4 regions of the Exiguobacterium sp. s28 genome follow, and region 1 is predicted to be linked to each of the others. Evidence: riboswitches for the same ligand, from Rfam matches in the RefSeq annotation. Region 1 holds a riboswitch; each other region holds the start of a gene.
What was found. Region 1 has a riboswitch for S-adenosylmethionine ahead of KNP78_RS07420 (MetQ/NlpA family ABC transporter substrate-binding protein). Riboswitches for the same ligand answer to the same signal wherever they lie in the genome.

Region 1 (7,184 bases):
CCGGATACGGCTCGATGTCTTGTCCATTCTCGTAGAAGGCGTCCGGCTCATGTAGCGAGGCCCGCTCGTTCTCCGTCGCGACATGGACGGTCGGAAGGAACGAGACTTCAGTACCAACTTCGTCTTTTAAGAAAGACGGCCGTGCCTCGAGCTCGACGGCTTGGTACCCTGGTATCCCATCCATTTGATGCGACCTACAGAGCGCATAGACCGCATCCCCTTCAACATATGTCACTTCGTCGAAGGCATATCCATCATAATCTTCAGTTATAAACGGGGCCCGGGTCGCATACGCCATCCCGAGCACCGAGAACGTCTCTTCGTCTAGTTCGGCCAATCGTTCTTTGTCTTCACATTGGTTCAAAATTGTTTCGGCATTTACTTCCGGCTCTTGACTGTTTATCGTAACCCGTTCGGCTTGCCAGTGCTCCTCGATATGGCCATAGCGGACGACGTCCACGTCTTCCGAGCAGCCTGCCGTCAACCATAACAGTGACAACGCCATCAACGCTCGTTTCTTCATGTTGATTCCACTCATTTCTTCTTCAAATCAGGGAAGTAAGACAAGAACGTCTCGGCCCCTTCGCTCGTCAGTTTATATGTCTCTTCGGTTGATCGGTCGGTCACGTAGATATCCAGCTTCTTCGATCGCTGTTTATACGTCACCACGAACTCTTGGCCTTTGAGCCCGTCGACGATTGTGAGGTAACGATAGTCTCCTTGATTGCCTGTGCGCTTTGTCGGCTCAGCCGAATCGATTGCTTGAATCAGGTCGTCCATCTCGTTACCTACCGCACGCAAAATGGTCGGATACGTCAAGGTTGACTCGTGATTGAATGGTTGTTGGTGGAGATAAATCAGAGGACCGCTCACAGACGGCATATACTGCTCTTCCGGATTGTCTTTGAGCGCCTTTTGTTCAGAAATCGTTAACAGTTCAGAGGCACGATATGTAATGGTCGCGATTTCGGTCACCGCTTTCCCGTCACGGGTATAATTGAACTCATACAATGGATAGGATTTGTCGGGTAATAGTTCCGAACGAAGTGGCAGTCGTTTGACTGTCAACTCTTCATACGACTGTTCTCCTTTTACCGGGTCGATAAGTTCATCTAGCGGACTCATTGTGAAATAGAGGTCCGCGAGCATCAATAAAACATAGGGTTTCTTTTCATCGGGATGATATCCGATTGCGATTTTTACCTCATCTATGTGTGCCATCATCGGGTCGAACATAAGCACTGGGAAAGCGAGTTGTCGATCTCCAATGGTCAATTCCACCTCGCCGTGGAAGGCCGGTATGAACGTGACGATGGTATCAGGAAAAGGTTCGACAGCATTATTCGGCTCCAATAATCCATCCGTATCGAGGAATTCTGCTTGAGTAGTTTCGTCGGCAGGTTTGATGAAAGGGTTTCGTTGAATTCGCTTCCCGTTCTGTGTATCAACGAATGGGGGGAATGACTCAATGACCTCGGCTTGAAAGCGTTCCGAGAGCATATCGCGACAAAGTGCATAATGCTCATCGCCTTTGATGTACGTCACCGATTTATATGCATATTCATCTCCCGTATCGGTCATCTGATGGCGATTCGCGATGACCGTATCGTAAACCGTCAAGTCTCCCTTCAATTCAGTCGTCAATTCCCCGGTACAGGCCTGTAACGTCTCACCGACCGATTCGAGGGCTTCCGGTTGCTCTAAGGAATACTTGTTAACGGTCCAATGCGCATCGACATACGACAAGTTCACGACGTCTGGCTTTTCCCCACCGCAACTGGCCAATAAGCCCATGGATAATACGAGTGCACTGGCTAACTTTTTCAAATCATCCGCCCCTTAAAATCTATTTGTACCAATTTTACCATTATATGACTTTAAGGAGGAACAGGAAAAACCCGTCCACTCTCATGGACGGGTTCGCTCATTCAATTATACGGCTTGATCAATCGCACGCGTCAGTCGCGTCTCGACGTCGTGGGCGATCGATTGAAGCGACTCATCCTCAATCAGCTCGATCAGTTTCGTCGGCTTCGGCATCCCGACATGGGTCGCCCCGTCTTTCGTGAAGACAGCGAGCTTACAAGGCAGGAAATAGCCGCCTTCCCGATGTGCCGTGATGACTTTCTTCGCTTCTTTCGGATTACATACTTCAAGGATGCGATAGTCCCCGTCGATCGCTTGGCCTTTCTCTTCGAGCGTCTCGCTCAAATCAAAGTCCCAGAGCACTCCGAACTCTTCTTCCTTGAGCGTCGCTTTCAGCTTCTCGACGACCGCTTCGACCGTCTGGTCTGTCTTGACCGTGTAATCAAACATGTAAATCCCTCCTCGGTTATGGTCTCTTTCGTCATGTACCCGAACTGACTGACGACAAATCGTCCGATGGCGATAAAAAGTATATGTGATTTGAAACATATTTCGCGTTCGAAACGTATGAATGAGAGAAAATAGAGAAGTCCATACTTACGTAAAGGAGAAGTGGTTGCCGTGACGGTCACCGTATTCACACATACAAGCTGCAGTTCTTCCCGTAAGACGATTGATTGGTTACGCGAACAGAACATCCCATTCATCGAGAAGAAATTGACCGATCAAGGGATGTCGTTCACCGAGTTCAAAGACATGCTCCGCCTTACCGAGAACGGGACGACCGACCTGTTGTCCGTCCAAAAGAGCGTGTACAAACAAGCGGCGGACCAACTTGACGAGATGTCGCTCCGTGAGCTGTACAGCTTTGTGGCGTCGCACCCCCAAATCTTAAAGAGTCCGATCGTCGTCGACGACAATCGGATTCAAATCGGGTTCAGCGAGAAAGAGATTCGTACGTTCATCCCGCGCCATGACCGAATCGCCGAATTGAAACGATTGCTCGACAACAAATAAGAGCCCTGCCGAAGCAGAGCTCTTTTCTTATGCTTTCTTGAGTCGGGCCGCCAAGCGGTTACCGAACGATTGAATCGATTGGACGAGCAGGATCAAGACGAAGATGGTCACGTACATGACCTCCGGCTCGAACCGGAGATGCCCGTATTGGTAAGCGATATCACCGAGTCCGCCTGCCCCGACGAGTCCTGCCATCGCGGTCGCCCCGATCAAACCGATCGTCGCGATCGTCAAACCGAGCACGATCGATGAGCGGGCCTCCCGGATCAACACGTACCAGATGATTTTACGGGTCGAGATGCCCATCGCCTCATACGCCTCGACGACCCCGCGGTCGACCTCGAGTAGCGCCGACTCCATGAGCCGGGCGATATACGGGGCCGTGAACACGATGAGCGGCAACAGGACGCCTTGGACGCCAATCGTCGTACCCATGATAAAACGGGTGAACGGGAGGATAAAGAATAAGAGAATGATGAACGGGATGGAACGGACGACGTTGATGACGCTCGATAAGATGCCGTAGAAATAACGGTTGGCGAGCCGGCCGTTCGGTCGCGTCAAGACGAGAAGCGTCCCGAGCGGCAGTCCGATCAACGTCGAGATGACGAGCGCGATGCCGGTCATCGTGAGCGTCTGGATCGTCCCCGTCCAAATCAAGTCACCCCAATTTTCCCAAAACTGAAGCATGGTTCGTCACCTCCTTCACTTTCACACCGCTCGCCTCTAAGAAGCGGACGGCTTGATCGGTCTGGGCCTTATCGCCGTCCAAATGGACGAGCAGATTGCCGACGAGACCGCCTTTTAGCTTTTTTATGCCGCCCCCGATGATATTCGGGAGCAAGCCGAACCGTTTCGTCAACTGGGCGAGCACAGCCTGTTCACTCTGATGACCGATGAACGACAAGTTGACGAGCATCCCGTGCGTGCTCAACTCATCAACGACCTCTTTCGGGACATCGAGGTTCGTCTTCAAGAACTTGCGTGTCGTCGCATGCTGCGGGTCCGAGAACACGTCGAGCACGTCCCCTTCCTCGATGATCCGGCCGGCCTCGATGACCGCGACCCGGTCACAGATGCGCTCGATGACTTCCATCTCGTGCGTGATCAAAAAGATCGTCAGTCCGAGCTCGCGGTTGATGTCGAGCAAGAGGTCGAGGATCGACTCGGTCGTCTCCGGGTCGAGCGCGCTCGTCGCTTCGTCGCTGAGCAGGATATCCGGCTCGTGCGCGAGGGCCCGGGCGATGGCGACACGTTGCTTCTGTCCGCCCGAGAGTTGCTCGGGATAGTGTTTCCGATGGTCCGTCAAGCCGACGATGTCGAGGTATTTGTCGACGCGAGCACGGATCGTTGCCTTGTCGAGACCTTCAAGCCGGAGCGGGATGGCGACGTTCTCTTCGACAGTCGCCGTCTTGAGCAGGTTGTAGTGTTGTAAGATCATTCCGATTCGATGGCGGAGTTTTGAGAGCCCACGTTTGTCGAGCTTCGTGATGTCCTGTCCTTCGATCTCGACCTGGCCCGACGTCGGGCGTTCGAGCAGATTGATCATGCGGATGAGCGTGCTCTTGCCGGCCCCGCTTCGGCCGATGATACCGAAGATTTCGCCTTTCTCGATCGTGAGCGAGACGTCGTCGAGTGCGGTGACGGCACCTTTGTTCACCGTGAACGTCTTCGTGATTCCTTTAAGTGCGATCATAGGACCTCCTTAAAACGCCGGGACGATTGAGCCGTTGAACGTCTCTTCGATGAACGTCCGGACCTCGTCCGAGTGATAGTATGATTTGAGTGTCGCGACGACTTCGTCATCCTTGTTATCGGTGCGGACGACGACGTAGTTCGGATACGGGTTGTCGACCGTTTCTTCGTTGAACAAGGCGTCCTCGTTGATCGACAGGCCGGCACCCATCGCGAAGTTCGTGTTGATGGCCGCGAGTGCGACTTCCGGGAGCTGGGTCGGGAGCTGAGACGCCTCGAGCTCGATGAATTCGAGGTTGAGCGGGTTTTCAGCGATGTCGCGTTTCGTCGCCTTGTCCGTCAAGCCTTCCTTCAGCGTAATGAGGCCCGCTGTCTCATACAGACGGAGTGCGCGCAGTTCGTTCGCCGGGTCGTTCGGGACGGCGACCTTGTCGCCTTCTTTCAAGTCCTCAATGTCGGTCAACTTTTCCGAGTAAAGACCCATCGGGAACGCGACGGTCTTGAACACATCGTCGATCTTATAGCCTTTGTCGGACTTTTGCAGTTCTAGGAATGAGAGCGTCTGATAACTGTTCACGTCGAGGCTACCCTCGGCGAGCGCCGTGTTCGGCGTATTATAGTCATTGAACACTTTGATATCGAGTTCGAGGCCGTCTTCGGCCGCGAGTTCTTTCACTTTCTCGGCGATCTGTTGGTGCGGCCCGCCCGTGACGCCGATCGTGAGCGACTCCGTGCTGAGCGCCTCGCTCGCGTCCGATTGTCCGCATGCCGAGAGCGCGATGGCGGCGAGTAATGATGTTCCTGCAAGTACTGTTTTCTGTTTGATGTTCATTTGTTTTCCTCCTCCAAAATGAAAGCCCGCTACTCATTCAGAGTGGCGGGCACGACAAGTCAAAGTCGGACACGCTCATCTCCCAGACGATATCGTCTGTTGGAATTAGCACCATGATCATTACGATCTGGTTGCCGGGTTTCACAGGGCCAGTCCCTCCACCACTCTTGATAAGCAATCGGTCTATTAAGTTGTTATCATCTTACTTTTAATTCTTTTAATTGTAAATAGAAAATTGTAAATTTTCAAAAATTATTTTCAAAAAGTCTTTATCGAGTGGTTCCGGCAACTGTTGCAGTTCGGTTTCCGTCATGACGGAGTCGACCAGTACCGGGATGTCGCCCGACCCGACCCCGAGCGCCTCGAGCGTCGTCGGTGCACCGAACCGTTTCAACCAGGCCTCCAAATACGGAGCATCGGCCGAGCGACGCAACCGCTCCTGGACGATTAGGCCGAAGCCGACCTTGTCTCCATGCAAGAAAGAGTGGGTCGACTCGAAGCGGCTGAGTGCATTATGGACCGCATGGCCCACGGCGACGCGTGTCCCGGCGTCACCAAATCCTCCGACGGCACCTCCAATGGCGAGCACGTGATCGACCGCGAAGCGGACGTCGTCACTATACGACTCAAAAGCGTGCTCGCTCAATTCAAGTTCGACGAGACGCCCGCACTGCTCGGCCAAGACGAGTCCGGTGTTGACGCCGGCGTCAGCTGAGCTGTCACCACTCAAATAACGGGCCTCGTAAAACTTCGCGACCGTGTCGATGACACCGGCCCGAAAGTATTCATATGGTGAGCGCGAGATGACCCGTGAGTCAACGATGACCCGTTCGATGACGACGCGGAACATGTCGTAGCGGTCGTAGCTCCCGTCCTCCTGATAGACGACGCTGAGCGGTGTGAACGCCGCACAGTTCGAGGCGAGCGTTGGGACGACGATGAGCGGGACGTTCCGTTGATAGGCGACGAGTTTGGCCGTATCGACGAGCTTGCCGCCTCCGACGGCGATTAACACGTCGGCGTCCAACGGTTTGAGCCGTTTGACTTCCGAGTCCGTGCACTCCCCGCTGAACCTTGTTGCCGGATAGTCCGCGATGGCCGGAAAGATGGCTCGGACGACGTCATACCCGTTCTGACCGTGCAGGACGTGGGCACGTCGGCCGTCGACTAAGTCATCAAGACGGTCGAGCGCGTCATCGGCGTGGTCATATTCAAGGACGGCCTGACGAATCATGCGCGCACCTCCTCATAGGCGGCAAACAACCGCTCGATTCGTTCGACGGCCTCGTCAATCTTCGGTTCCGGTGAGACGAGACCGAAGCGGACGTATCCGTTCCCTTCCGAACCGAAGAAATAGCCCGGGGTGACGGCGACACCGGCTTCATGCAGCAGTTTCCGCGAGAACGACTTGGCATCACCCTCAGGCACTTTCGCCCAGACGAAGAACGAGCCTTCCGGCGGTTCGACGGCCCAGCCGGCCCGGTTCAACCCGTCGATCAGGCGATCACGCCGTGCCTCGTACAGTCGTGCCAAGTCATCGCGAATGGTACGGGGCGCCTCGAGCGCAGCGACAGCCGCCGCCTGGATGGCCGAGAACACGCTGACGTGGACGTGGTCCTGATACGTGTTGATCGCCTCGATGATGTCCGCGTTCCCGACGGCGAAGGCGACGCGCCAACCGGACATGTTGAACGCTTTCGACATCGTATATACCTCGATGCCGACTTCTTTCGCCCCTTCCGCCTGCAGAAAGCTAGGCGGGACATGGCCATCG
Region 2 (7,184 bases), on a different contig from region 1:
TTTGCGACTCGAGGTACGGCTCGTGTTGGAAGTAGTTCGCGTCGAGTTCGCCGTCCGCGAGCGTTTTGTTCGGGAGGACGTAGTCTTGGAACTTCTTGATTTCGAGCGTATAGCCCTTCTCTTCGTAGTCGTCTTGAATGTGCTCTAAAATCTCAGCGTGCGGGACGTTTGACGCACCGACGACGAGCGTCTTGTCATCGCCCGAACCTGATTCTGAATCTCCGCCGCAAGCTGCGAGAATCGTGAGTGCTGAAGCTGCTGTCAATCCGAGTACTGTTTTCCATGATTTCATTATAAAACCCCTCCAAATTTTCTATTTAGATCAAGCGGAACGCTTGTCAATTACTGATACGAGTCGATCGCCGATGAACTGGATGACGAAGACGATAACCAAGATTAAGACGGTCGCGACGAACGTGACGTCACTCTGTGAACGCTGGAACCCTTCGAGGAACGCCAAGTTCCCGAGTCCCCCGCCCCCGACGACCCCTGCCATCGCCGTATAACCGACGATTGCGACGATCGTGACCGTGATGCCTGACACGATGGCCGGCAATGCTTCTGGGAACAACACTTTATAGACGATTTGCCATTTTGTCGCACCCATCGATTCAGCCGCCTCGATGACGCCGCGGTCGACTTCGCGAAGGGCGAGCTCGACCATCCGCGCATAGAACGGAGCCGCACCGATAATGAGCGCCGGCAACGCTGCCGTCGACCCGAGCATCGTCCCGACGACGAGTAACGTGAACGGGATGAGCAAGATGATCAAAATGATGAACGGAATCGACCGGAACACGTTGACGATTGCGCTGATGACCGTGTAAATCGGACGGTTTTTCATCATGAGCGGTTCGTTCGTGACGTATAAGAGCATCCCGAGGGCGAGACCGATGACGAACGTCGCGGCTCCGGCGACGAGCGTCATATAGAGCGTCTCCCACGTTTGCTCGAGCATGACTTGCCAATCTACATTAGGAAACATCGCTTTCTACCTCCACTTCCACTGCCTGCGACCGGATTGAGGCGATGGCCCGCTCGACTTCAGCCGGCTCTCCGATCAATTGGATGAATAATGTCCCGAGGGCACCGACTTGTGACTGCGTCACGTTCCCGCCGATGATGTTGAAGCCGATGTCATGTTGCTTCAACACTTCTGACAGAATCGGTTGCTCGGCCGTCTCGTTCAAGAATTTGAGCTTGACAATTTGACCGCTCGGATAACGCGCTTTCAAGTGCTCGAACGTGAGCGACATGTCTTCGACCGCGCCGATCTGTTTGACGAACTCTTTCGTGATCGGCTGTTCCGGATGTTGGAACACCTCGGCGACTTGTCCGGTCTCGACGACCTTCCCGGCCTCCATGACGGCGACGCGGTGGCAAATCTTTTGGATGACGTGCATCTCATGGGTGATGAGGACGATCGTCAATCCCAGCTTTTTATTGATGCTGACGAGCAGTTCGAGAATCGAATCGGTCGTCTTCGGGTCGAGTGCGCTCGTCGCTTCATCGCAGAGGAGCACTTCTGGATTCGTAGCGAGCGCACGGGCTATCCCGACTCGCTGCTTTTGACCGCCCGATAGTTGCGACGGATAGCTGTCTTCCCGTCCGCCTAAGCCGACGAGTTCGACAAGTTCTTGGACGCGGCGTTTGCGTTCGCTGGCCGGTACCCCGATGAGCTCGAGCGGGAAGCTGATGTTCTCAGCGACCGTGCGTGACCATAATAGGTTGAAGTGTTGGAACACCATCGAGACGTTTTTACGTACCCCGCGTAGTTCCTTCGGCGTGAGCTTCGTCAGCTCGCTGCCGGCGACCACGATTTCACCGCTAGACGGTGCCTCGAGTCGGTTGAGCAAGCGGATGAGCGTCGACTTCCCCGCCCCTGAATATCCGATTATTCCAAAAATTTCGCCGCTTTCGATGGTAAGCGACACATCATCGACCGCCTGGACCCGACCGTTTTTCGTATCGAACCATTTGGCCACATTGCGTAGTTGAATCAATCCATTTCCCTCCTGACAACAAAAAAAGTACGCACGTTTGAGCAAACGTGCGTACTTTATCGGTACGGACAACGATTGCTCTCATCTTCCAAGGTTTACACCTTGCTGGAATTAGCACCATTTCGGATTGCTCCGCGGTTGCTGGGCGTCATAGGGCCAGTCCCTCAGCCTCTCTTGATAAGAGTGGTTGCGTATTTGATTAGCTTTATCATAGCGACACATTATTTTCATGTCAAACTATTTTTTTCAGACAAATTAAAAAAAGGTGCCATCCGAGGATGACACAGAACGTAGCACCTTGAGTCACTGAAGGACAACCCATAGATGAACCTCTTTTGCCCGATCAGAGCATTCATCCTTATATGGGGGATTTTTACCCGACCATCACTCGGTCTTCGAACGGACCATGCAATTACGCGACCGGTGCCCCGACGCTTGATTTTTTTGGGGGACAATCGAAGGGAAGGTCCACCTGAAATCGCGTAAGCTCATGCAACGGTTGTTCGAAAACGTCTTGCTGACGGGAAAATCTCGTCCTATGTTGTGTTCAAGTAAGATGTTGTAATGAATATATCATTCGTGAACTTTCTGTGTCAACTGATTATTTAAAATTTTCAGATTATTCTAATCATCCTATCTCATTTGACGAAAGATAGGACGTGCTGGACGTTTTGAAACGCATACAAACGATCGCGAACTTGGCCATTTTCCAGCTTCAATAGCGCCGGGACGCTCATGACTTGATACGCCTCGAGCTCGTTCGGGATAAAGTTGGCATCGCGCTTTTCAATCTGGAGTTCGGGGTCGACGGCCTCGACGACCGAGAGCATCCGCTCGGCCACGGCGCATGTACCGCACATCGGGGCGTATATATATAAGAATCCGTCTGTCATCATTGTTCTCACCTCTTTTCTAAGTATATGAATCCGGGCCGGTCGGTTCAAAAGTTGTGCTCAAATGGAAAATTCTGAACATTTCAACATTTCTTATTGACGCTCGCTAGAAAGAGGCATAGTATGGTCATTAACTTTATTGCTTTTGTACATAACAGCATACCAGTAGAAAAGGACAGGTGAATCCCCAATGACGGAAGAGAAGCTTACCGGAAAACAGTTTTTGATGAACGTCTTGAACGGCCTCAGTCTTGCCATCCTCATCGCCCTCATCCCGAGCGCCTTGCTCGGTGAATTAACGAAAGCCATCTTACCTTATGTTCCGTCACTGCAGTTCATCTTAGATGCGACGACAATTGCAATGCGTCTCTTACCGGTCATCATCGGTGTCGCTGTCGCCATGCAGTTCGGACGCTCGGCTCTCGAGGCCGGTACGATCGGCATCGCGACCCAAGTCGGGAGCGGCGCCATCCGCATCGAGGAAGGGGCGTTCCTCATGGCTGGAATCGGTGACGTCATCACGGCCGGTGTGACGGCCGCTCTCGCGACGTTCCTCGTCATGCAGTTGTCGCCACGCTTGAAGACATACACGGTACTCGTCTTACCGATGACGGTCATCGTCGTCGCCGGAGGGATCGGGGCGTTCCTGCTCACTTACATCTCACAAATCACGACATACGTCGGGACGATCATTATGACGATGACGGAACTACAGCCGATCGTGATGGGCATGTTGATCGCCATGGCGTTCTCGCTCATCATCGTCTCGCCAATCTCGACGGTCGGCATCGCCACAGCGATCAGCCTGTCTGGTGTCGCGGCCGGGGCCGCCAACCTAGGGGTCGTCGCCGCCGGCTTCGGTCTCGCCATCGCCGGCTGGCAGATGAACGCGACCGGAACGTCGATCGCCCACTTCCTCGGGTCACCGAAGATTCAAATGGCGAACTTCGTCCGTCGTCCGATCATGATGTTGCCCGTACTCGCCAATGCGGCCATCCTCGGAGCGCTCGCAGGCATCCTTCGGATCGAAGGGACGCCGATCAGTGCCGGTTTCGGCGTCTCCGGCCTCATCGGGCCAATCAACGCCTTGCATTTGATGCCGGGAGGCTTCGCGCTCTGGAACGTCATGCTCGTCATCGTCTTATTCGGACTCATCCCGATAACGCTCGGAATCATCTTCTACCGCCTGTTCAACCGGACGTCGCTCATCCAGCCTGATCACTACCGCCTCGATTTTGAATGAACAAAAAAGCCCGGCTTCTCGTGAAGAGAAACCGGGTTTTGTTTAGCCTTGAATCATCGCTTCGTATTCTTCGGCTGACATGAGTTTGTCGACGTCTGACGCGTCGTTCAACTCGACTTCGATCATCCAAGCGCCTTCGAACGGTGCCTCGTTGACGAGTTCTGGTGAATCGGCGAGTGATTCGTTCACCGCTGTGATTTTTCCAGAGATTGGAGCGTACAATTCTGAAACGGTTTTGACCGACTCGACCGAACCGAACGGCTCATCGAGTAAAATCGTGCCGCCGACTTCAGGAAGTTCTACAAAGACGATATCCCCTAGTTCGCTTTGTGCGAAATCCGTGATCCCGATGCGGGCCACGCTTCCGTTCACTTCAACCCATTCGTGCTCTTTTGAATAACGTAGATTGGCAGGTACTTTGCTCATCTTAACTTCCCCCTCAAATGAATTAGACTCACACGAGTATTATAGCACTTCGCCCCAAACGTCTGTAAACGACTTTTCTGAAAATCCGACAGTTGATTTTTGACCATCTGTCACGATTGGACGCTTTAAAAGCATACCATTGCTCGCGAGAAGCTCGAGTTGTTCGTCTTCTGATAGATTTGGCAGTTGATCTTTGATGCCTTCGTTTCGATATACTTGGCCGCTCGTATTGAAGAATTTTTTGAGCGGGAGACCCGACTGTTTCCATAGTTCGGCCAGTTCATCTTTCGACGGTGTCGCCTCGACGATATGGACGTATGTATACTCGACGTCGTTCTCTTTCAGCCACTTCTCTGCTTTTTTACACGTACTGCATGGCGGATAGCCATATAGTGTCACCATGTTCATCACCTCTTCTATAAATGTAGCACATTCCGAACCGACCATTCACGCTTCAAGCAAACGCTCAATCTCTCGCTTCAACGACGCGTTCACCGGATGACGCGCCTCGATATAACCGAGAATCGCAGCTGCCGCCTCGACGGAACGCCCATAGCCTAATACCCCTTGCTCAAGGAGCCTAGTCACGTCAGGATGCTTCGTCTCGACGCGTCGCGTCGGATTGAACGGATCACTCATCTCTCCATGTGCCTTCAGCACGTTATTGATCGCCGCGACTTGAATGAGTTCAAAGCCCGCAAGTCGCTCGCCACGTCGCTCCCGGAGCAATCCGACGTATAGGTTCGTCAGCGCCTCTTCATAGCAATACGTGGCGTCAGGGACGTCTGTGACGACGTTAGGCGTCGCGAAGGCGTGGAGAGCCTCGTCCCGCTCCCAGACGACACGGCCTGGCGTGTAGGCGATGCCAGGCATCTCAACGACTTCAAACACGGCAAACTCACCATAAATGCCGTCCTCATACATGATCTTGTGCCCGTCTTTCGTATTTTGAAACTGATACACCAGCGGTTCAACGGCGAGCCAATCCAAATTGTCGATAAAGCGGGCCTTATGTCCGTCCTCGACAATTAAAAAGAAATCGAGGTCCGAATAGTCATCGAGCCGGTCCGTCTCGAGCCCGATCGAACCGAGCGCGAGGAGCATGAGTGTGCCATCATGCTCTGCGACTGAGCGGCCAATCGCATCCATCCGTTCTAACAATGCCTTACGTCTCATCTACTTCGCCTCCTTCCGTCCATTGTACGGTGTCGGCAAGGCAAAAAGAAAGGGCCGACCGCGTCCGGTCCACCCTTTCTCTCGCTTGCTTACACGATAAACTTGTTCGCTTTGATGAGGCTCGCTGCGACTTCGCGTTTCGTGCCGATGACGTTGATTGGCTGATAACGGCTGAACTTCTTCATCGCCGATAAGAGCATGCGCTGCTCGTCGCCCGATGCGGCCGCGTACAAGACTTCTTTCGCCATGAGTTCGACTTGCTTGAACACTTGCTCGGCGAAGATTTCGGTATAGCGGACTTTCTGTCCGTTCTTCTCAACGCCTGTGCGGGCGATGGCTTTATCCGTCCGCGCGATGGCCGCTTCAAGCGCATAGATGGCGCTGATGATGTCGGCGATCTTCGCGAGAATCTCTTGCTCGTTCTGAAGGTCTTGCTGATATTTCTGGACGGCCGTTCCGGCGATCATCAAGTTGATTTTCTTCATGTTCGACAGAAGCATCTTCTCGCGTGCGAGCGGTGAGCCGTCGAGCTCTTGCGGCATGTAGCTCATGAGCTCTTTTTGGAGTTTCTGTGCCTCGGCGAGGAGTGGTAAGTCGCCTTTCATCGCTTTCTTGAGGAGCGTGCCCGGCACGATCAAGCGGTTGATCTCGTTCGTTCCTTCGAAGATGCGGTTGATGCGTGAGTCACGGTACAAGTTCTCGACTTCATATTCGGTCATGAAGCCGTAGCCGCCGTGGATTTGGACCGCTTCGTCGACGACGTAGTCGAACGTCTCCGAGGCGAACACTTTGTTCAACGAACATTCAATCGCATATTCAGCGATCGCTTGGGCGACTTTCGAGCCGTCGCGCATGTTTTCGTCGCCGAGGGCGTCGAGACTGTCTTGGAACAGACCGCCCGTCCGGTAGACCGAGCTCTCCATCGCATAGATGTTCGCGGCCATCGTCGCGAGTTTCTCTTGGATGAGCGGGAACTGGCTGATCGGCGTCTTGAACTGTTTACGTTCGTTCGCGTACTGGACCGAAAGATCGAACGCACGTTTCGACGAACCGACCGCACCGACGGCGAGTTTGTAACGACCGACGTTCAAGATGTTGAAGGCGATGACATGGCCTTTGCCGATTTCTCCGAGGAGGTTGTCGACTGGGACTTCGACGTCTTCTAAGATGAGCGTCCGTGTCGATGAGCCTTTGATGCCCATCTTCTGTTCTTCGGCCCCTGTCGAGACCCCTTTGAAGTCACGCTCGACGATGAAGGCGCTGAACTTGTCGCCGTCGATTTTCGCGTAGACGACGAACACGTTCGCGAAACCGGCGTTCGTGATCCATTGCTTCTCGCCGTTCAACACGTAGTGCGTGCTGGCTTCGTTCAAGACGGCCGTCGCTTTCGCACCGAGCGCGTCCGAGCCTGAGCCTGGCTCTGTGAGGGCGTACGCCGCGATC
Region 3 (7,184 bases), on a different contig from region 1:
ACCAATTCCGCTGAAGCGTTTCGTACGTTGTTTTAAGACGAGTTGGGCCATGTTAGGCGCCTCCTTTCTGTTGCCAACGGCCGCGGTCGAGCCAGAGCGTCCGGTTGGCGACCAATTCTAGTTCGTGCGGTTCACTCGAGGTGAAAATGACGGTTTTCCCGTCTTTGGCGAGACGCGTGACTAGTTCATAAATATCCCGTTTCGCCGTCACGTCGACGCCTTTCGTCGGTTCGTCTAGCAAATAGACGTCCCGGTCCTCGAGGAGCCATTTGCTGAGGACGACTTTTTGTTGATTCCCCCCGCTCAGCTCTCGGACCGGTTGCCCGACCTGGTCGTATCTCACTCGCAGCGAGGCCAAGACGCGTGTGACCGCGTTCGCCTTCCCTTCAATCGCGAGGACGTTCCGTTCAATCGAATCGTCGAGGAAAAGCCCCTGTTTCCGGCGTTCTTCCGGTACGAGGGCGAACCCGGACCGGACCGCCTGACGTGGTTCACGAATCTTGATTGGTTTCCCCTCCAACGTCACTTGTTGTTCGACACCGGAGAGACCGAATAGCGCCTCGATCAACTCCGTCTTCCCGCTCCCAGTGACGCCGCCGATGCCGACGACTTCACCTTTATACGCCGTGAACGAAAGCTTCGTCCCGAACGTCGGTAACGTGAGCTCTGCCTGAATCCGCATCTCGGTTTCCGGAACGGCTTTCGCTACCGCTTCTGCCATGTCGGATCCGCTCAAATACGTATGGATCTCCTGTTCTGACAATGCCTGAAATGGCCCTTCGTAAGCGATGCGCCCGTCCCGGAGGAACGTCGTCGTCGTGGTGACGCGCGACAGTTCGTCCGACCGGTGCGTGATGAGAAGAATGCCGACACCGTCCTCTGCGAGCGACTGCAGTAATTTGAGCAGTGACGTCGCATCATCTGTCGACAGTGCGGCCGTCGGTTCGTCGAGCAAGAGGTAAGCCGCATCACTCGCGAGCGCCCGGGCAATCAAGACACGTTGCTTGACGCTGAGCGGGAATCGTCCGACCGGTTCGGTCACATCAAGATCCAGTCCGACGCGCTCCAAGTAGGTGGCCGCTCGCTGTTTTAGCTCACGAGGACGAATCCGTTCGACCGCCTGCCACGGCACGACGTTTTCATAAATCGGTAAATCGAGATAGAGGGCGTCATCGACTTCTTGCGACACCGTGATGATCCCACGGCGTATCGCCTCGGCCGGTGTGAATGTGACCGGTGTCTCATCGAGCTCGATCGTCCCGGATGTGGGGGTGATGGCGCCACTCAACAGCTTCACGAGCGTGCTCTTTCCGGCCCCGTTCAATCCAAGCAAGCCATGAATCTCGCCACGTCGGAGCGTGAAGTTGACATCGTCGAGCACGGTGACGTCGCCATAACGTTTCGTGACGCGTTCCAGCCGTAACATCAGTCCGTCCCTTTCATCCAGTCCGACCAGGCCGCGTCTGACGCGCCCCAGTTCGGGACGTATTGGCCGAGGTCGTCCATCGTCACTTTTTCGTCCGGCAAGACGTCACGGTCGACGAGATACGGATCGACCGAATGAATCGACGGCGTCTCTTCACCCGCCAGTTTTTGATACGCGTAACGGACTTGGATCCGTCCGATTTCAGCCGGATCCGTCGCCGCCGTCACTTTCCACGGGCTGCCGTCCTCTTGCATGAGTTGAAGGTCTTCGTCACTCAAATCGATGCCATAGACGGCGATTTCATCGCGTCCGGCCTGTTTGATGGCACGGCTCGCCCCTTTGGCGAACTCGTCCCACATCGCGAATACGGCATCAATCTCGCCTTCCGGATACTTCTTCAAGATCGCTTCCATCTGGCTCTGTGTGTCGAGCGCCGTATTGTTCGTCGCCGAACCGAACTTGGCGACTTCCGTGATGCCTGGGTAGCGTTTCAAGAACGCATCATAAATCGTGTGGCGTCGTTCCATCGGTGTGAAGCCACCGACCCAAATCGTGACGATTTTGCCTTCGCCGTCCAAATCTTCGGCCAGTGCCTTGAGCGAACGCCAAGCGAGCGAATAGTCGTCCTGGTCGATGACCGTCACCCCGTCGTTCGTCAAATCATTGTCGAACGCGACGACTTTGATGCCTTTGTCGAGTGCGCGTTGGACCGGTTCTTTCAATGCATCGGCGCGGCCATGGTCAATCAAGATGACATCGACGCCTTGCGTCGTCGCCGTGTCGACGTAACTCGCCATCTTCGACAGATCGTTGTCGGCGTTGTACACTTTCACGTTGCCGCCGAACGATTCGACTTGTTCCGTCACCCCATTGATATACTGCGACGAGAACGTCCCGATCGACATCTGCATGATGAGGGCGACATCGATATCTTTTGGCAACGTCCCGTTCGAGACCGAGACGGGTTTCGTCTCTGCCGTCTTCTCGGCCGGCTTCGATGGGGCCGCTTGCTCGTTCGTGCAACCGACGAGCGCCAAGACGAATGTGAATAACAAAATCAAGAGTTTTTTAGACATGAATCGTTCCCCCTACATGATGTGTGATGGCGGCCTCTGTCGGTTCGAACACACCCGCCTCGGTGATGAGTCCGGTGATGAGATCGGGCGTCGTGACGTCGAACGCCGGATTGAAGACGGTGATGCCGACGGGCGCCGTCGGTTGACCACCGATATGTGTGACTTCTGACGGGTTCCGCTCCTCGATTTCAATCGTGTCATCCGCCGTCAAATCGAACGTCGAATGCGGCGCAGCGACGTAGAACGGAATGCCGTAATGCTTGGCGAGGACGGCGAGCTGCAACGTCCCGATTTTATTGGCGACGTGCCCCGTCCGTGTGATGCGGTCGGCTCCGACGATGATGGCATCGACTCGTTTCGACTGAATCGTCCAAGCCGCCATATTGTCGGTGATGAGCGTCACGTCGATATCGGCCCGGTCGAGCTCCCAGACGGTGAGGCGTGCCCCTTGCAGGAGCGGCCGCGTCTCACAGGCGAAGACGTTGAAGGATACACCGCGTTCTTTTCCGACGTAAAACGGGGCGAGCGCCGTCCCGTAACGCGATGTCGCGATGGCACCGGCGTTGCAGGTCGTCAACACGTTCCCCCCGGCCGGCAACACCGTCAGTGCATGCTCGCCGATGGCCCGGTACGTATCGACGTCCCGGTCGTACAAAGCGATGGCGCGGCGTTTGATTTCCTCGGCAATCGCCTCGAAGTCGTCCCCGACATTTAAATCAAGGAGCGATTCGATCACGTTTTGCAGATTGACCGCTGTCGGCCGGGTCGCGATCAAGCGGCGTCCGACGAGGTCGAGCCGACGCGTAAAGTCCGGATCGTCGACTAACCGGCCCGCCTCTTTGGCGAGGACGAACGCCCCGAAGTATGCGATGGCCGGGGCGCCGCGGACTTGGAGCGTCTCGATGGCATGTTCGGCCTGTTCGAGCGTCTCAATCGTCACGTACCGCTCTTCATGCGGCAACAACGTCTGATCCAATACGATGAGTTCGTCTGTCTGTGAATGGAAACGGATGTTTTGAACCGTCATACGCGCACCCCCGACAGGAGTGTCACCAAGTCGTCAATCGATTCGACGCTGTGGCGTTCTTTAATGAGCGCCGTCCCGAGGGCGAGCGCGTCACGTTTTCGTTCGAGCCGCGTCGCTTCCGGCAACGTCTCGAGATCGGCGACACCGGCCAGTCCGACGGCACGGCGAATGAGTTCGCAACCGGCGTAGCCGATCGTGTCGCTGAAAATCGTCCGCAACAACTCGTCGACGAAACCAATCGTGTTGAACGGCTCGACGGCGCGTTCAAAATTGGCCCGAAACGTCTTCTCGAACGTCTCCCACACCGTCAAGACGTCCGTGAAACGCTCGAAGCGTTTGAGCGGGTCATGGAACGTCGACAGCGTCAAATGGGCGATGATTTGGCCGAGGTCGAAGCCGAACGGTCCGTAAAACGCGAACTCTGGATCGATGATTTTCGTCTCTTGTTGAGTCGCGAAGATGCTGCCCGTATGTAGGTCTCCGTGCAGGAGTGCCTCATGTTTCGTGACAAAGCCGACTTTCAGTTTCGTCACCTCGACTTTGAGCGCTTGGTCTTGCCAAAGGCGTTCGACATCTTCTCGCAGCGCCGTCTCGATGTTGTTCGACTCCGCGTCTTTGAACGGGTCGGTAAAGATGAGTTTCTCGGTGATGTCACACAGTTCCGGGTTGTAATAGTCACGTTCAATCCGCTTCTTCGCGATCGGCCCGGCCGCGTAATCCGACGTCGCGAACAGCGTCTCGCCTAAAAATTCACCGACATGGCGGGCAAGTTCAGGATACGTTTTCCCTTCCAAATAGCCAGTCCGAACGATCTCAAAATCTGACAGGTCCTCTAAAATCGTGTAGGCGAGCGGGCGGTCACTGCCAAGCACGACTGGCACGAAACGAGGGACGACGTTGGCGAATTCGCGCAACGCCAACTGCTCGATCCACGCCCGTTCAAGTGTGAGCGGCCAACTTTCGCCGACGACTTTCGCATATGGGAGCGCTTGTTTGACGATGAGACTCGTTTCGCCTTGTCGGATGCGGAAAACGAGGTTCAAATTGCCGTCCCCGATCTCCTCGCAATGCGTGATGCCTCCGTCTTCGATTAACCCCAACGTTTTCACATGCTCGACGACGGTCTGTTCTGTAAATGGTTGATATGACATAATGTTTTCCCCTTCCTGTACGTTGCCCATAAAAAAAGCCCCTTTCTCCGCGAGAAAGAGGCACAGCCAAACTGGTTGTTCCTCTCATCTGTCAGACATTCGTCTGGTGGATGTAGCACCGTGCCTAGTGGTCGGTTGCTGCGGCGTCATCGGGCCAATTCCCTCTGCCAACTCGCGATAAGAGTGGTTTATTCGATTCGGTGAACTTATGTGCTGAATATTACGGACTCGACGTCACGATTGTCAACGGCAATTTCCCGATGCAACTTCGTCTTTTTTTGTGCATATATGGAAACAACTTTCCAAAATATTTTTTTTGGAAAAAAAGGAATTGACGATGTGACGATTCTGTGCAAAAATTCAATTAAATTTCACAACTTCAAATCACATTCTTATCAAGAGCAGACGGAGGGACAAGCCCGATGATGTCGCAGCAACCGACCAGAGATGGCACGGTGCTAATTCTTGCAGCGTAAGCTGAGAGATAAGAGTTCATTTTTTTTATGATGACCTCTTGCCTCGGCATGGGGTCATTTTTGTTTGCCTGGAAGGAGGAACCATATGAGTATCACTGCCACATATGAAATCAAACGGACGGACGCGGTCGCGACCGTCGCCAACAAGATCGCCCTCGAGCTGACCGTCGGCACATGGACGGACTTGCCTCACTTAGAGCAAGAGCAGTTACAGGCGTTCCGAGGTGAGGTCGTATCAACCACACATACGGACACGACGAGCCGCTTCACGATCCGCTATCCGTTACATAATGTCAGCCCTGACTTTTCATCCATCTTGACGACGACGTTCGGGAAACTGTCCCTCGATGATTCGGTCCGATTAATCGATTTGACGTTGCCGGAGACGCTCGCCTCTGATTTCAAAGGCGCCAAGTTCGGTGTCGACGGGATTCGTGAGTTGCTCGGCGTTCAGGATCGCCCGCTCGTCATGAGCATCTTCAAAGGCGTCATCGGCCGTGACCTCGCGTTTCTCGAGCAGCAACTCCGCGATCAGTTCGCCGGTGGCATCGATATCGTCAAAGACGACGAGATTTTATACGACAACCCGCTCACCCCGTCGCTTGAACGGGCCCGGATCGGAGCGGACGTCATTCAAGCCCACTTCGAGGCGACCGGGAAACGCGTCCTGTACGCCATCACGCTGAGCGGCCCCGTGTTCGGTCTGCGTGACCAGGCGCTCCGTCTCATCGAGGCCGGTGCGACGGCGCTCCTGTTCAACGTCTATACGTACGGTCTCGACGCACTGCGCGAACTCGCGAACGATCCGGATATCCACGTCCCGATCTTGGCACATCCGGCCTTTGCCGGCGCCTTGACCGGATCAATCAGTCATTCGCTTTTGCTCGGTAAACTCCCTCGCCTCGCCGGGGGCGATTTGACGCTCTTCCCGTCACCGTACGGCTCACTTGCGACACCGCGCGACGAGGCGTTCGTGATTCGTGACCAGAGTGCCGAACCACATTGGTCGAAGCCGATTTTGCCGGTCCCGTCCGCGGGGATTCATCCGGGACTCGTCGCCGATATCATTCGGGACTTCGGGACGGATGTCGTCATCAACGCCGGCGGTGGCATTCACGGTCATCCGGACGGTGCAGCCGCCGGGGCTCGTGCGTTCCGACAAGCCATCGCTCACGTACTCGGTCAAACCGAAGGGCAGACGGACGAGCTCGATACCGCGTTGAAGGCGTGGGCGTCACGATGACGGCCCATATCCTCTGCGACTTTGACGGGACGATTACGGCGGAAGACAATATCATCGCGTTGATGAAGGCGTTCGCCCCGCCGGCTTGGGTCGAGTTGAAAGACGCGGTCCTCGAGCAACGGATTTCCATCCGATCCGGGGTCGGTCAAATGTTTCGACTGTTGCCGAGCGAGGCCGCCCCGGCTTACCGTGATTATTTGTTGGAGCGCATCACGCTCCGCCAAGGGTTCCCGGCATTTTTAGAAGAAGTTCGGGTCCATGGCTGGAAGTTTGACGTCGTCAGCGGCGGGATGGACTTCTTCGTGCAACCGGTCTTGGACGGGCATGTCGCCCCCGAGCATATCTACTGCAACGTCGCCGACTTCTCCGCTGAGACGGTCACCGTCGCTTGGCCGCACGCTTGCGATGAACAATGTACGAACGATTGCGGCTGTTGCAAGCCGACGCTCGCTCGCCGCCTTGTCAATCCCGCCGATCGCTTGATCGTCATCGGCGACTCGGTGACCGACTTCGAGGTCGCGAAGCGTGCCGACTTTGTCTACGCCCGAGGTCAACTCATCACGCTCTGCGAAGACGCAGGCATCCGTTACGCCCCGTTCGAGACGTTTGACGACATCACCCATCACTTGAAGGAGGTTGCCGTATGATCCTTGCCGCACGTTGGCTCGAACTGGCCGACATTAAAGACGAACTCGCCGCCCGCGACTGGTTCCCCGGAACGAGTGGGAATTTGGCGATTCGCGTTTCCGACGATCCGCTCGAATTTCTCGTCACGGCGAGCGGAC
Region 4 (7,184 bases), on a different contig from region 1:
AGCGAAGTCAGATCTTCAATCGATCGGCGAGAAAGTCGTCGATGCGAAAGATACGGCGCTCGGGCAAGAAACTTCATCCGACACGTCATCAAGCAATAACGAATCATCGAATGACAACAAAACACAAGCCTAACAAAAAAACGACCTTTCGCTGAGAAAGGTCGTTTTTACTGTCTTATGCGAAGCGTTTCGCGCCTTCTTCAAGCACTGCCGCTTTATCCGTTTGCTCCCATGGGAGTTCAACGTCTGTACGACCGAAGTGGCCGTAAGCTGCTGTCTGCTTGTAGATTGGACGGCGAAGGTCGAGCATCTTGATGATGCCGGCCGGACGGAGGTCGAAGTTCTCGCGAACGAGTTCGACGAGCTCAGTCTCGCTCAATTTGCCTGTGCCGAACGTGTCGACTGCGATCGATACCGGGTGGGCAACGCCGATCGCGTAAGCAAGTTGAACTTCTGCTTTATCAGCAAGTCCCGCTGCAACGAGGTTTTTCGCTACGTAACGAGCCGCGTACGCCGCTGAACGGTCAACTTTGGTTGGATCTTTACCTGAGAACGCGCCGCCGCCGTGGCGAGCGTAACCACCGTACGTATCGACGATGATTTTACGTCCTGTAAGGCCTGCATCCCCTTGTGGTCCACCGATGACGAAACGGCCAGTCGGGTTGATGAAGTATTTTGTATCCGCGTCGATGAGTTCAGACGGGATGACCGCGTCGATGACGTGCTCTTTCAAATCAGCTTGGATTTGTTCGAGTGTGATGTCTTCGGCGTGTTGCGTCGAGATGACGATTGTGTCGATGCGAACTGGGTTGTTCGCTTCGTCGTATTCGACCGTCACTTGTGTCTTACCATCAGGACGAAGGTAAGCGAGCGTGCCGTTCTTACGAACTTCTGCCAAACGACGTGACAATTTGTGTGCGAGTGAAATCGGGAGCGGCATGAGTTCTGGTGTCTCTTTTGTTGCGTAACCGAACATGAGACCTTGGTCACCAGCGCCGATTGCATCGATTTCTTCTTCAGTCATTTGTCCTTCACGAGCTTCAAGCGCTTGGTCGACACCTTGGGCGATGTCTACCGATTGCTCATCAATCGATGTGAGGACAGCACAAGTCTCTGCATCAAAACCATATTTTGCACGTGTATAGCCGATCTCACGAACTGTTTCACGAACAACTTTCGGGATATCCACGTAAGTTGATGTTGTGATCTCACCTGCTACGAGCACGAGACCTGTCGTGACAGATGTCTCAGCCGCAACGCGGGCGTTTGGATCTTCAGCTAAAATCGCATCCAAAATCGCATCTGAGATTTGGTCACAAATTTTATCCGGATGTCCTTCCGTGACGGACTCCGAAGTGAAAAGTCGACGGTTCAAGTTTGCCATTTCGAAAAACCTCCTATAATAAGGGTGATGTGTGGACGGTACTCGTTCCCCTTACGCGTTGCTTTGGGACGGTAATGAAAAAAACCTTTCGCCATGTTCAATGGGAAAGGTTGAATCGTTCTTCCTTACCCTCTTATCGTTCGAAGCTTGCGCTTCGCTTCAGGATAGCACCTTTTCCGAATAACAATGACAAATCGGACGGTTGCTGGGCTTCGTAGGGCCTTGTTCCCTCCACCGCTCAGAATAAGAGTATCCGTTACGAAGACCATCATATAAATGACACCCCGTTCTGTCAAGCGTATCGACTGAATTCGTAAAACTTTTCACGAACTCGCAATAGTTATGTTTGTGAAATATCAAACATTTTTTTGTCGGTTTTCGATTTTGTACTATGACCTGGTACAGAATATGTTAGAATGACAGTGTAAGAAAGCGCTTACTTTAAAGGGTAAAAAAGGCTTGTTTTTGATTAGTATGTCACATATAATAAAAATGTCATACTAATCAAACGCGGAAGTATGCGGATTTCATCCACATCTATTTAGGGGAAAGGTGGGATTCAGGATGGCGACAACGCTCCTGAAAATTGAAGAATTAATTAAAGGTGCCGACATGATGCGGAACTTAACGGTTCCAGAATTGGTGGAAGAAGCCATTCGCAACGGGGAAGGCGTACTGACGAAAGACGGGGCTTTATCGGTCAGTACAGGTAAATTCACAGGACGGTCACCGAAAGACAAATTCGTCGTGCAAGATGAAGTCAGCAATCATTTAGTAGACTGGGGTCCGGTCAACCAACCGATCGCAGAAGAGAAGTTCACGGCACTGCTCGATAAAGTGCTCACGCATCTCGAGACGAAAGACAAGCTCTATTATCTCGAGGCGTCTGCCGGGGCTGACGAGCATTATACGCTTCCAGTGCGGGCCATCACAGAATACGCGTGGCACAACTTGTTCGCGAAACAGTTGTTCTTGCGCGAATGGCCGACACAAGGTGCCTTTGATCCGTTCACGGTCATCTATGCACCGAGCTATAAGGCCGATCCGGAAGTCGACGGGACGAACTCCGAAACGTTCATTCTCGTCTCATTCGCCAAACGGACCATTCTGATCGGGGGAACAGAATACGGCGGCGAAATTAAAAAATCGATTTTCTCAGTCATGAACTTCCTGTTACCGGAACAGCACGTCTTGTCGATGCATTGCTCGGCGAACGTATCGGATGCCGGCGAGACGGCTCTCTTCTTCGGGCTATCAGGTACCGGAAAGACGACGCTATCGGCCGACACAGAACGTCATTTAATCGGGGACGACGAGCATGGTTGGTCTCCTGACGGCGTCTTCAACATTGAAGGCGGTTGCTACGCGAAGACGATCAACTTGTCGCGTGAGAACGAACCTCAAATCTACGATGCCATTCGATTTGGCTCGTTGATCGAGAACGTCGTCTTGGACGAGGAACGGGCGCCAGACTACAAGAACATCTCACTCACTGAGAACACACGGGCCGCCTACCCGATTCAATTTATCGATAACGCGATGCTTCCGTCACGAGCCGGGCATCCGAACACGATCGTCTTCTTGACGGCCGACGCGTACGGCGTCCTGCCTCCAATCAGCAAATTGACGAAGGAGCAGGCAATGTATCACTTCTTGTCAGGCTATACGTCGAAGCTAGCCGGCACGGAGCGCGGCGTGACGGAGCCTCAGGCGACCTTCTCGACATGTTTCGGGTCACCGTTCTTGCCGCTCGCACCGGAACGCTACGCCGACATGCTCGGCACGTTGATCGAGAAACATGACGTCGACGTCTATCTCGTCAATACCGGTTGGACCGGCGGCGCATACGGCGAAGGATCGCGGATGAAGCTCGCCTATACACGGGCGATGGTGAACGCGGCCGTCAACGGGAAATTGCGTGACGTCGAGACGACGCGCCATGACATCTTCAACGTCGAGATTCCACGCCACATCGACGGGGTGCCAGACGACGTGCTCAACCCACGGGGCACCTGGAAAGACGGTGCCCGCTACGACGCCGAGGCGGCAGCGCTCGCCCGTAAGTTCCAAGACAACTTCAAACGATTCACGAAAGCGAGTGAGGCGGTCGTCGCAGCCGGCCCAATCATCGTGTAATAAAAAATGACTAGCGCCTGGTTCAGGCGCTAGTCATTTTTTGGTGCGACGGCTAACATCCAGTCCATCGCCTCATCGGTCGTCTTCCACTTTTCCCAAAACGGGAGTTGATGAGCGAACGGGACGATCCAAAGTTCGGCCCGCTCCCCCATCCGTTCGGCCACGGCTGTCGCATGGCGGAGCCGCACTTGCTCGTCGTCTGTCCCGTGAATCAATAACGTCGGGGCCTCCCAGTCCTTGTAGAGGGGTGAACGCTCCACGTACGCCGTACGAGCCGCTTCCGGGTCACCCCCGGTCATACGGCGGAGCATTTTCCGCATCGAGCGCTGCTCTTCGTACGTCCATTCCAAATTGGTGACACCCGCCCATGACGTCACGGACGTGAGCGGCCGCTCCGCGGCGAGCGACAACGCCATCATGCCCCCGCGCGAGAAGCCAAGGGCATGAATGAGCGTGTCCGTTCGATGGACGCGATCATAGAGAGACAAGACATCCTCTAAATCGGCCCCGCCGAAGTCTTCTTTCCCGCTCCCCCCATGGTTACCACGGTAAACAGGCGCCACGACGTGGAAGCCTTTGGCCGCGAACTGCATCAACCGGGGCAAGCGCACGTCCCCGATGCGTCCTGTTCCGCCGCGCAAATAAAACAGGACGTGCCCGTTCGGTCGCGTCGGCGTGATCGTATAGGCGACGACATCCTCACCATCGCGCGTCGCGTACCAGCCACGGTGGACCGCATAACCGGCATATGGTGGGAGGACCTCGATCCGGTCAAACCATTCGTTTTTCATGTAGCACCTTCATCGTTTCCGGGAGCACCCTGTCTTTCATCATGAAACTGTACCGGTTGTTCCGGAGCAGATTCGTTGGCAGTTCCTTCATGAGAACGGCGCCGTCGGTCTCATCGACGGCCGGATGGTCATCGAAGCGCTCGATCTCGGCGAAGTAAATATTTTTGATGACCGTGTCCCCGCGCCCGAGCACGCGGTATTGTCCGAGATAGTGCAGCGTCTTCACGACACCACCCGTCTCTTCATACACTTCCCGAATCGCGGCATCATCCTCATGTTCGCCGGGTTCGACTTTCCCGCCCGGGAACTCGAGCCCGCGTTGCTTGTGCTTCGTCAGCACCCATTGATTCTCATAGCGGGCGACGACCCAGACGTGGAGCGGCGTATCCGAAAATGGATAGTGCGCAAAGCTCAACTCGACTTTATTGTGATAGTAGTCCGTGAATGTCAACATAGTCCATCCCTTTCTTTCCCCTGTCTACTCTCACTTTACCTTGTCTTCCCCCAGTTTCAAACAAAAAAATAGGCCCGCCGGAGCGGACCTACTCAAAATTATTGGTTCAAGCGCTTTTCAAGCTCAGCTTTTTGTTCTTCGTAACCTGGTTTTCCAAGCAACGCGAACATGTTCGCTTTATACGCTTCGACGCCCGGTTGGTTGAACGGGTTCACCCCGAGAATGTATCCGCTCATCGCGCATGCCTTCTCGAAGAAGTAGAACAAGTAACCGAGGTGGTACGGCGTCATCTCTGGCAATTCGACAACGAGGTTCGGTACTTCTCCGTCCGTGTGGGCAAGGAGTGTTCCTTCAGCCGCTTTGTCGTTCACGAATTGAATCGTTTCGCCAGCGAGGAAGTTCAAGCCGTCGAGGTCTTGCGCGTCTTCTGGCACGTTCATCGCGTGACGGACGTTCGTGACACGTATGACCGTCTCGAACAAGTCACGACGACCTTCTTGGATGTATTGTCCCATCGAGTGGAGGTCGGTTGAGAAGTCAACAGCCGCCGGGAAGATCCCTTTGTTGTCTTTCCCTTCTGATTCGCCGTAAAGCTGTTTCCACCACTCCGACACGTAGTGCAAGGCCGGTTCGTAGTTGACGAGCAACTCGATCGACTTGCCTTTCGCATACAAGGCGTTACGGACGACCGCATATTGGTACGCCTCGTTCTCAGAGAGCTCTGGTGACGAATAGGCGTTTTGTGCGTCGCGTGCACCTTCCATGAGGACATCGATGTCGATGCCTGCCGCAGCGATCGGAAGGAGCCCGACCGGTGTGAGGACCGAGAAGCGGCCTCCGACGTCATCCGGGATGACGAACGTTTCGTAGCCTTCCGCATCCGCAAGCGTCTTCAAGGCGCCACGGGCACGGTCTGTCGTCGCATAGATGCGCTCACGAGCACCGTCTTGACCATACTTGTCTTCCATGAATTGTTTCAAGACACGGAACGCAATCGCCGGCTCTGTCGTCGTTCCCGATTTCGAGATGACGTTGACCGAGACGTCTTTGCCTTCGAGCACCTGGAGCAACTCCGTCAAATAAGTAGACGAGATGTTGTGACCGGCGAAGAAGACTTGTGGCGCGTTGCGCTCTTCTTTTGACAATACGTTGAAGAATGAATGTTGAAGCATCTCGATGGCCGCGCGTGCGCCGAGGTATGATCCACCGATCCCGACGACGACGAGGACGTCCGAGTTCTCACGGATTCGTTCCGCAGCCGCTTTGATGCGGGCAAACTCATCCGTATCGTAGTTTGTTGGGAGGTCGACCCACCCAAGGAAATCGCTACCTGCCCCGCTGCGGTCATGGATGACCGAATGCATTGCTTTCACGGTTTCTTGCAATTGATCGACTTCATGTTCCCCGACGAAAGACAGGGCGTTTGAATAATCGAAACGTACAGTTGACATGTCATTTCCTCCTTTAAATCGCTCCTTGAAGAGCCATACATGACCCATCATAAACGGAAACGTCGGATTCGTTCAATCATTATTGCAAAATAGGCATCAAATCGCCTTATTTGCTCAACTCAAGAATCGCTGCCACGTCTTCGCGTTCGAGTGTGCGGAAGCGACCGAACGCCCCGCGTTTCATCGCCGAATCCAAGATGGCGTCGAACGTCGACTCGTCGATGTCATAGTCACGGAGCGAGCTTGGCGCGCCGAGCTCGTCGAAGAAGGCACGAACGGCTGCAATCGTACGCTTCGCCGTTTCCAAATCCGTGTCAGCCGGTTCGACGTTGAACACTTCTGTGCCTAAGCGTGCGAAACGTGCTGCATTGTCTTCATCGAGTACATGTTCCATCCAGCGCGGGAACAGGATCGCGAGTCCGCCTGCATGCGGGATGTCATGGACAGCCGAGACCGCATGTTCGATGTTGTGCGATGCCCAATCGCCCGAGGCACCCATTTGGAGCACACCGTTCAAGGCGATCGTACCTGAGAACAAGATGATGGCGCGCAAGTCGACATTTTCTAAATCGTCGACGAGTTTCGGTGCCGATTCGACGACCGCTTTCAACACGCCTTCCGTCATCCGCTCTTGAACCGGCGCATGGTTCGGGTGGAAGTACTGCTCGAAACAGTGGCTCATCATGTCGACGATGCCGTAAATCGTTTGGTCTTTTGGCACTGATACCGTGTAACGTGGGTCGAGGATCGAGAACGTCGGATAGACGAGCGGGTGACCCCAGCCGTACTTCTCTTGTGTCTCCCAGTTAGTGATGACCGAACCTGAGTTCATCTCAGAACCGGTCGCCGCGAGCGTGAGCACCGTACCGAACGGGATCGCTTCCGTCGGGATGTGGTCACGGAGCACGATGTCCCAAGCGTCGCCTTCATACGGGATGGCCGCCGAGATGAGTTTCGTGCAATCGATG

Region 2: linked by a shared signal. The riboswitch ahead of KNP78_RS01885 (methionine ABC transporter ATP-binding protein) and the one ahead of KNP78_RS07420 (MetQ/NlpA family ABC transporter substrate-binding protein) in region 1 are both predicted to bind S-adenosylmethionine.
Region 3: linked by a shared signal. The riboswitch ahead of KNP78_RS05125 (2,3-diketo-5-methylthiopentyl-1-phosphate enolase) and the one ahead of KNP78_RS07420 (MetQ/NlpA family ABC transporter substrate-binding protein) in region 1 are both predicted to bind S-adenosylmethionine.
Region 4: linked by a shared signal. The riboswitch ahead of metK (methionine adenosyltransferase) and the one ahead of KNP78_RS07420 (MetQ/NlpA family ABC transporter substrate-binding protein) in region 1 are both predicted to bind S-adenosylmethionine.

Annotation. Positions count from the first base shown of each region.
Region 1 is NZ_JACSLL010000005.1:65,556-72,739, forward strand. It holds gene KNP78_RS07390 (hypothetical protein) at 1-523, opposite strand, end outside; gene KNP78_RS07395 (hypothetical protein) at 535-1,827, opposite strand; gene KNP78_RS07400 (DUF302 domain-containing protein) at 1,933-2,316, opposite strand; gene KNP78_RS07405 (Spx/MgsR family RNA polymerase-binding regulatory protein) at 2,488-2,883, shown strand; gene KNP78_RS07410 (methionine ABC transporter permease) at 2,911-3,573, opposite strand; gene KNP78_RS07415 (methionine ABC transporter ATP-binding protein) at 3,545-4,579, opposite strand; gene KNP78_RS07420 (MetQ/NlpA family ABC transporter substrate-binding protein) at 4,589-5,410, opposite strand; SAM riboswitch class I at 5,483-5,587, opposite strand; gene KNP78_RS07425 (iron-containing alcohol dehydrogenase family protein) at 5,628-6,644, opposite strand; gene KNP78_RS07430 (aminotransferase class I/II-fold pyridoxal phosphate-dependent enzyme) at 6,641-7,184, opposite strand, start outside.
Region 2 is NZ_JACSLL010000001.1:367,713-374,896, forward strand. It holds gene KNP78_RS01875 (MetQ/NlpA family ABC transporter substrate-binding protein) at 1-292, opposite strand, end outside; gene KNP78_RS01880 (methionine ABC transporter permease) at 323-985, opposite strand; gene KNP78_RS01885 (methionine ABC transporter ATP-binding protein) at 975-2,003, opposite strand; SAM riboswitch class I at 2,082-2,187, opposite strand; gene KNP78_RS01890 (thioredoxin family protein) at 2,642-2,899, opposite strand; gene KNP78_RS01895 (PTS sugar transporter subunit IIC) at 3,087-4,139, shown strand; gene gcvH (glycine cleavage system protein GcvH) at 4,182-4,565, opposite strand; gene KNP78_RS01905 (arsenate reductase family protein) at 4,605-4,967, opposite strand; gene KNP78_RS01910 (hypothetical protein) at 5,013-5,741, opposite strand; gene KNP78_RS01915 (acyl-CoA dehydrogenase family protein) at 5,831-7,184, opposite strand, start outside.
Region 3 is NZ_JACSLL010000003.1:135,607-142,790, forward strand. It holds gene KNP78_RS05100 (ABC transporter permease) at 1-51, opposite strand, end outside; gene KNP78_RS05105 (sugar ABC transporter ATP-binding protein) at 53-1,426, opposite strand; gene KNP78_RS05110 (sugar ABC transporter substrate-binding protein) at 1,426-2,502, opposite strand; gene mtnA (S-methyl-5-thioribose-1-phosphate isomerase) at 2,495-3,529, opposite strand; gene mtnK (S-methyl-5-thioribose kinase) at 3,526-4,680, opposite strand; SAM riboswitch class I at 4,762-4,864, opposite strand; SAM riboswitch class I at 5,070-5,171, shown strand; gene KNP78_RS05125 (2,3-diketo-5-methylthiopentyl-1-phosphate enolase) at 5,242-6,399, shown strand; gene KNP78_RS05130 (2-hydroxy-3-keto-5-methylthiopentenyl-1-phosphate phosphatase) at 6,396-7,046, shown strand; gene KNP78_RS05135 (methylthioribulose 1-phosphate dehydratase) at 7,043-7,184, shown strand, end outside.
Region 4 is NZ_JACSLL010000001.1:305,762-312,945, forward strand. It holds gene KNP78_RS01570 (hypothetical protein) at 1-133, shown strand, start outside; gene metK (methionine adenosyltransferase) at 176-1,384, opposite strand; SAM riboswitch class I at 1,515-1,634, opposite strand; gene pckA (phosphoenolpyruvate carboxykinase (ATP)) at 1,949-3,520, shown strand; gene KNP78_RS01585 (alpha/beta hydrolase family protein) at 3,550-4,311, opposite strand; gene ytkD (RNA deprotection pyrophosphohydrolase) at 4,292-4,765, opposite strand; gene KNP78_RS01595 (glucose-6-phosphate isomerase) at 4,864-6,216, opposite strand; gene KNP78_RS01600 (iron-containing alcohol dehydrogenase) at 6,323-7,184, opposite strand, start outside.